2 regions of the Agrobacterium radiobacter genome follow, and region 1 is predicted to be linked to the other one. Evidence: riboswitches for the same ligand, from Rfam matches in the RefSeq annotation. Region 1 holds a riboswitch; the other holds the start of a gene.
What was found. Region 1 has a riboswitch for FMN ahead of ribB (3,4-dihydroxy-2-butanone-4-phosphate synthase). Riboswitches for the same ligand answer to the same signal wherever they lie in the genome.
Positions count from the first base shown of each region.

Region 2: it holds a riboswitch for FMN, as region 1 does, so the genes downstream of both, ribB (3,4-dihydroxy-2-butanone-4-phosphate synthase) here and ribB (3,4-dihydroxy-2-butanone-4-phosphate synthase) in region 1, are expected to answer to the same signal.

Region 1 covers NZ_JBEGHX010000003.1:388,292-391,692, reverse strand. The annotation lists gene MRBLRC7O_RS25495 (sugar ABC transporter ATP-binding protein) at 1-490, shown strand, start outside; gene MRBLRC7O_RS25490 (SDR family oxidoreductase) at 505-1,293, shown strand; gene ribB (3,4-dihydroxy-2-butanone-4-phosphate synthase) at 1,384-2,025, opposite strand; FMN riboswitch at 2,146-2,296, opposite strand; partial or broken gene MRBLRC7O_RS25480 (IS6 family transposase) at 2,621-3,336, shown strand.
Region 2 covers NZ_JBEGHX010000001.1:1,545,280-1,548,680, forward strand. The annotation lists gene MRBLRC7O_RS07780 (adenosylcobinamide-GDP ribazoletransferase) at 1-626, shown strand, start outside; gene MRBLRC7O_RS07785 (DUF1289 domain-containing protein) at 646-837, shown strand; gene MRBLRC7O_RS07790 (TIGR02281 family clan AA aspartic protease) at 834-1,541, shown strand; FMN riboswitch at 1,701-1,851, shown strand; gene ribB (3,4-dihydroxy-2-butanone-4-phosphate synthase) at 1,972-2,613, shown strand; gene MRBLRC7O_RS07800 (ABC transporter permease) at 2,689-3,401, opposite strand, start outside.

The DNA.
Region 1 (3,401 bases):
CATCGTCATGGTGCCGGAAGACCGCAAATTGCAGGGGCTGGTGGTGGAGCACGAGATCGGTGAAAATCTGATCTATGCCAATCTCGATCGCGTCGGCACCGGCTGGATCACACCGCGTATCAAGCGCGCCTTCACAAAAGAGGCCATCGCCAAATTCGGAGTGAAGGGCCGTAGTGAACAGCCGGCCTCGGATCTTTCCGGCGGCAACCAGCAGAAGGTGGTCATTGCCAAATGGCTTGCCCGCAATCCGCGCGTGGTGGTGCTTGATGAGCCGACCCGCGGCATCGATGTCGGTGCGCGGGCAGGTATTTACGATATCATTGTGGGTCTGGCGAAGAGCGGCGTGGCCGTCATCGTCGTCAGCTCCGATCTGGAAGAGGTGCTGGGCGTTTCGAACCGCATTCTCGTTCTGGCGCAGGGAAAACAGGCCGGCATCCTCAGCCGCGACGAAGCAAACGACGTCTCGGTCATGGAACTGGCAACCATCTGAAGAAGGAAACAGAGATGTCCACCATCACCCTCAACGCGCCGAAACTGTTTGATCTTTCTGGGCAGGTGGCGCTCGTCACCGGTGCCGGTTCCGGCATCGGCCAGCGGATCGCCATGGGCCTTGCCCAGTCCGGCGCCAATGTAGCGCTGCTCGACCGCCGCACCGATGATGGTCTGGCGCAGACGGCGGATTTCATCGCCAAGGCTGGACGCAAGTCGATCCAGATTGCTGCCGACGTCACCAGCAAGCAGGCGCTGACCGATGCGGTTGCGCGCACTGAAGCCGAGCTTGGTGCGCTCTCGCTCGCCGTCAATGCGGCCGGTATCGCCAATGCCAATCCGGCCGAGGAGATGGAGGAAAGCCAGTTCCAGACGATGATGGATATCAACCTGAAGGGCGTTTTCCTGTCCTGCCAGGCCGAAGCCAATGCCATGCTGAAGAACGGCCGCGGCGCGATCGTCAATATCGCTTCCATGTCCGGCGTCATTGTCAATCGCGGGCTGATGCAGTGCCATTACAACGCCTCGAAGGCGGGCGTCATCCATATGTCGAAATCCATGGCGATGGAGTGGGTGGGGCGCGGCATTCGCGTCAATACCATCTCGCCGGGTTACACGGCGACGCCGATGAACACGCGGCCGGAGATGGTGCACCAGACCAAGCTCTTTGAAGAGCAGACGCCGATGCAGCGCATGGCGGGCGTGGATGAAATGGTCGGCCCGGCGATCTTCTTGCTGTCAGATGCGGCGAGCTTCGTGACGGGCGTGGACCTGCTGGTGGATGGCGGTTTCTGCTGCTGGTAGGTTTTGGTCTCGGCGCTGGAGTTCTCTCACGGAATGAAAAACGCCCGGTTTGCACCGGGCGTTTTCGTATTCACAACAAGGAAGCGCAGATCAGGCGACCTGCTTCTGCACCACGTCCTCGACAACCTCGCCCTTGAGGTAAGAAACGAGATCCTTGATCGTCACGACGAGCAGGCCGTGGCGTTCGGCAAAGACTTCGAGCTGGGGCAGGCGGGCCATGGTGCCGTCGTCATTGGCGACTTCGCAGATGGTGCCGCAGGGGAATTTGCCCGCAAGACGGCAAAGATCGACGGCCGCTTCGGTATGACCGGTGCGGCCGAGAACGCCTTGCGGGTTGGCGCGCAGCGGGAAGATATGGCCGGGGCGGGCGAAGTCTTCGGGGCGTGAATCCTCCGATACCAGCGCGCGTACGGTCTTTGCCCGGTCGGCGGCGGAAATGCCTGTCGTGGTGCCCGGAATATAGTCCACCGAGACGGTGAACGCTGTCTTGAGGGATTCGGTATTGCGCGACACCATCAAGGGAATGTCGAGGGCATCCAGTCGCTCGCCCGGCATGGCGACGCAAATCAGCCCGCGCGCATGGTTCATCATGAAGGCGATCTGCTGCGGGGTAATGCTGTCGGAGGCGGCGATGACATCGCCTTCGTTTTCGCGGTCTTCGTCGTCAACGACAATCACCATCTGGCCACGGGAAATGGCTTCGATGGCGTCTTCAATTCTAGCAATGGTCATTTTCTTTCAAGCCTTTCAAGGGTTATGCCGTTTTGCGGCATTTTCGCGCTTCGAGAAGCGCCAAATATCCCTTGGGCGAACAATGCAATGCGAAGCCAGCTCACGCGCCAGCGTCCTATGCCTTGTCCTCTTCCATCCGGACTATACCGTCGGCTCCGGCCTCTCACCGGATCTGCTGACCTTCCGGCTTTGGAGACCGGAAGCGCTCGCGGGCTCCGGGAAAAATCCCGATACCGCCGGTGGGGAATTGCACCCCGCCCTGAGAACAAGGCCAACATAAATTATCAAATGGGAAGGAATCAAGGGGCAATGGCCCGTCGTTATCCCGAAAATCTCACCCTTTTTAGACGGCTCTGGGGCAAGCGTTTCGGCTTCTATAATTTTGGATTGCACGTGTCTGAGAGCTAGCCACTGGTTCCTCAGGATATTTCCAATGATGTAACCGGAGACTTGGCATCCGCGAGTCGTCTAAGGCCTTGATATTGGATGTAACTCGCGAGCTAGCTTGATGACAAAGGCAAGGCCGCCGGTTCGGATCCTTTCAAGGGCATCGTAACGTTAACCGGACATGGATCAAATTGTGGGATCTGGCTGCATGACCAGATTTAACCGTGATCCTCTTTATCGTCGCCACCGATTTACAGCGGAGGTGATTGCCCATGCAGTTTGGCTGTACTTCAGGTTTCCGCTCAGCCTGCGGATGGTCGAGGATCTGCTGGCAGCGCGGGGCGTCATCGTCTCTCATCAAACCGTGCGCCTCTGGGCTGAGAAATTCGGTAGACACTTTGCCAATGATATCCGGAGGCGATCTGCCGGAAGGCTCGGCGACAAATGGATCTTGATGAGGTTGTCACCACCATGGGTGGAAAGAAACACTGGCTTTGGCGGGCCGTTGAACAGGATGGCTTTGTTCTCGACGCGCTGGTGCAAAGTCGCCGCAATGCCAAGGCTGCGAAACGTTTGATGCGCAAGATCCTGAAAGGGCAAAGCGGTTCGCCGCGTGTGATGATCACCGACAAGCTGCGCTCCTACGGCGCGGCGAAGCGCGAGATCATGCCCGGCGTCGAGCATCGTCCACACAAGGGACTGAACAATCGGGCGGAGAACTCCCGTCAGCCCGTACGACGAAGGGAAAGGATCATGAAGCGCTTCAAGTCAGCGCGACAGCTTTAGTGTTTCGTGTCCATCCACGACCCGATCGCAAACCTCTTTCACATTCCCCGCCACGATATTCCATCCGCTCACCATCGCGAACTGCGAACAGCAGCCTTGGATACTTGGCGTGACGTCGCTCGCCTTCAAACTGCCTGATCCCGGAAAATCGCACTACCTTGCCCTTGGCACATTAAGTTTATGGTGCCGTGGCGCCAGATCGC
Region 2 (3,401 bases), on a different contig from region 1:
CTTTCCTCGTTGTGGTTTTTGCGGCCTTCGACGCCTCTCCCCAGCTCACCGGCTGGCTTGTCATCGGCTTGACGGCGCTCGTGACAGGGGCGCTGCACGAAGACGGCCTGGCCGACATGGCCGACGGTTTCGGCAGCGGCAAGGACAAGGCGCGAATGCTTGAGATCATGAAGGACAGCCGCATCGGCAGCTATGGCGCCATCGCCATGATCCTGTCCTTTGCGCTTCGCGCCACCGCGCTCGCCTCGCTCATTGAGACGCTGCCGGCAAAAACCGCCGCCGCCGCCCTGATCGCTGTGCTTGTCATGAGCCGCGCCCTGATGGTTTGGCACTGGCAGTCCCTGCCCGCCGCCAAAACCTCCGGCATCGCCGCCAGCGCCGGTCAGCCGGGCACAAGCGAGCGCAACATCGCGCTTTTGATCGGGTTGCTGCTTTTCATACTATTTACGCTGCACGCCCTGCCGCTCCTGTCGATTGCCCTTGTGCTGGCGGCAGCCTTTCTGGCGGCCATGCTTTTCGGCAGGCTCTGCGACAGGAAGATCGGCGGCCATACCGGCGACACCATCGGCGCCTGCCAGCAGATCACGGAGATCGTGATTCTTGTCGCCCTTGCCCTTGCAGCATGACGGCCTGATATAAATCATCATGGAAACACCCTGCATCCACATCTGTCGCCTCGATGAAACCAGCAGCCTCTGCATCGGCTGTGGGCGAATGCTGGATGAAATTGGCGGCTGGGCAGGGTATAGCGACGAGAAGCGCCGCGAGATCATGCGGTTGCTGCCGCAAAGACTGGCAAACCTGCCCAAGACCGCCAAGGAGACGCATACCGCATGAACAGGCTGACCATCGTTCTCCTTCTGCTGGCCGTCGGCCTTGGCCTGCTGCTCATCAATCATGACGGTGGGCGAACGCTCGGCATCGATAATGATCAATTCGCCCATGTTCTCTATCTTCTGCCCATTGCCGCTCTCCTGTCCGCCGGCATATTGGCCGGAAGCCGCGGCAGTTTCGGCACCGTCATCCGCCAGCTCGCCGTCTGGCTTGTCATCATTCTCGGCCTCGTCTCGCTTTATCTCTATCGCTACGATCTGCAAACCTTCGGCGATCGACTGCTGGGCGGCCTCATACCCGGCCGCGCCGTAGTGGTCACCACATCGGGCGGTGAGCAGGAAATCGTGCTGCATAAATCGATGAGCGGCCATTTCGAGGCGAATGTCGGTCTCGAAGGCAAGACGATCCACATGCTGGTCGATACCGGCGCAAGCTCGGTGGTGCTCGCCAATGCAGATGCCGCCGCAATCGGCATCGACACCACAAACCTCCGCTATACCGTACCGGTCATGACTGCGAATGGCCGCACGGCGGCAGCTCCCGTCACCCTGTCGGAAATCAGCATTGGCCCGATCGTGCGGCGCAACATCCCGGCCCTCGTCGCCCAGGATGGCCAATTGGGCCAGAGCCTGCTCGGCATGAGCTTCCTGTCGACGCTCGGTTCGCTGCAGATGCAGACCGATGAACTGCGGCTGCGCGACCGGTAACCCCCTGCCCTTTGCGGTTCATTCTGCGGTTTTCCCGAGCCATTGGCCCCGGAAAGGAAATACCCCAATGCGACCGCAACGGGGATATTCTTTTCGCGCATAGGGGCCACGGACGGACCATTGCCCCTTGATTCCTTCCCATTTGATAATTTATGTTGGCCTTGTTCTCAGGGCGGGGTGCAATTCCCCACCGGCGGTATCGGGATTTTTCCCGGAGCCCGCGAGCGCTTCCGGTCTCCAAAGCCGGAAGGTCAGCAGATCCGGTGAGAGGCCGGAGCCGACGGTATAGTCCGGATGGAAGAGGACAAGGCATAGGACGCTGGCGCGTAAGCTGGCTTCGCATTGCATTGTTCGCCCAAGGGATATTTGGCGCTTCTTGAAGCGCGAAAATGCCGCAAAACGGCATAACCCTTGAAAGGCTTGAAAGAAAATGACCATTGCTAGAATTGAAGACGCCATCGAAGCCATTTCCCGTGGCGAGATGGTGATTGTCGTTGACGACGAAGACCGCGAAAACGAAGGCGATGTCATCGCCGCCTCCGACAGCATTACCCCGCAGCAGATCGCCTTCATGATGAACCATGCGCGCGGGCTGATCTGCGTCGCCATGCCGGGCGAGCGACTGGATGCCCTCGACATTCCCTTGATGGTGTCGCGCAATACCGAATCCCTCAAGACAGCGTTCACCGTCTCGGTGGACTATATTCCGGGCACCACGACAGGCATTTCCGCCGCCGACCGGGCAAAGACCGTGCGCGCGCTGGTATCGGAGGATTCACGCCCCGAAGACTTCGCCCGCCCCGGCCATATCTTCCCGCTGCGCGCCAACCCGCAAGGCGTTCTCGGCCGCACCGGTCATACCGAAGCGGCCGTCGATCTTTGCCGTCTTGCGGGCAAATTCCCCTGCGGCACCATCTGCGAAGTCGCCAATGACGACGGCACCATGGCCCGCCTGCCCCAGCTCGAAGTCTTTGCCGAACGCCACGGCCTGCTCGTCGTGACGATCAAGGATCTCGTTTCTTACCTCAAGGGCGAGGTTGTCGAGGAAGTGGTGCAGAAGCAGGTCGCCTGATCTGCGCTTCCTTGTTGTGAATACGAAAACGCCCGGTGCAAACCGGGCGTTAAATTTTAAAAAAAGCTTTTCCGGTCAGTTCCGCAACCGATACCCCGTCTTGAACATCCAGCTGACAACACCGAGGCAGAGCGCCAGAAACAGCGTGATCATCGCCAGACTGATGATCGGATTGACGTCGGCGATCTCATAGAAGCTCCAGCGGAAACCGCTGATGAGATAAAGCACCGGATTGAAGTGGCTGACCGTCTGCCAGAAGGGCGGCAGCATGTCGATGGAATAGAAGCTGCCGCCAAGGAAGGTCAAAGGCGGCACCACCAGCATGGGGATGAGGTTCAGCTGCTCGAAATTCGTCGCCCATATGCCGATGATGAAGCCGAACAGGCTGAAACTGACAGCCGTCAGCACGAAGAACAGCACCATCATGAACGGATGAGCGATGGTGATATCCACGAAGAAGGTGGCTGTTATCAGGATGATCGTCCCGATCATCAGGCCCTTGGTCGCCGCCGCCCCGACATAGCCGGCGACAATTTCCGTCATCGATACGGGCGCGGACAATATCTCATAGACCGTGCCGGTGAATTTCGGAAAATAAATGCCGAAGGAGCCGTTGCCGATACATTGCGTCAGCAGCGTCAGCATGATGAGGCCGGGCGTTATGAACGCGCCGTAGGAAACCCCGCCAACCTCCTGAATCCGCGAACCGATCGCGGTTCCGAAGACGATGAAATAAAGCGAGGTTGAGATGACTGGCGAGACCACGCTCTGCAGCAGGGTGCGCCGCG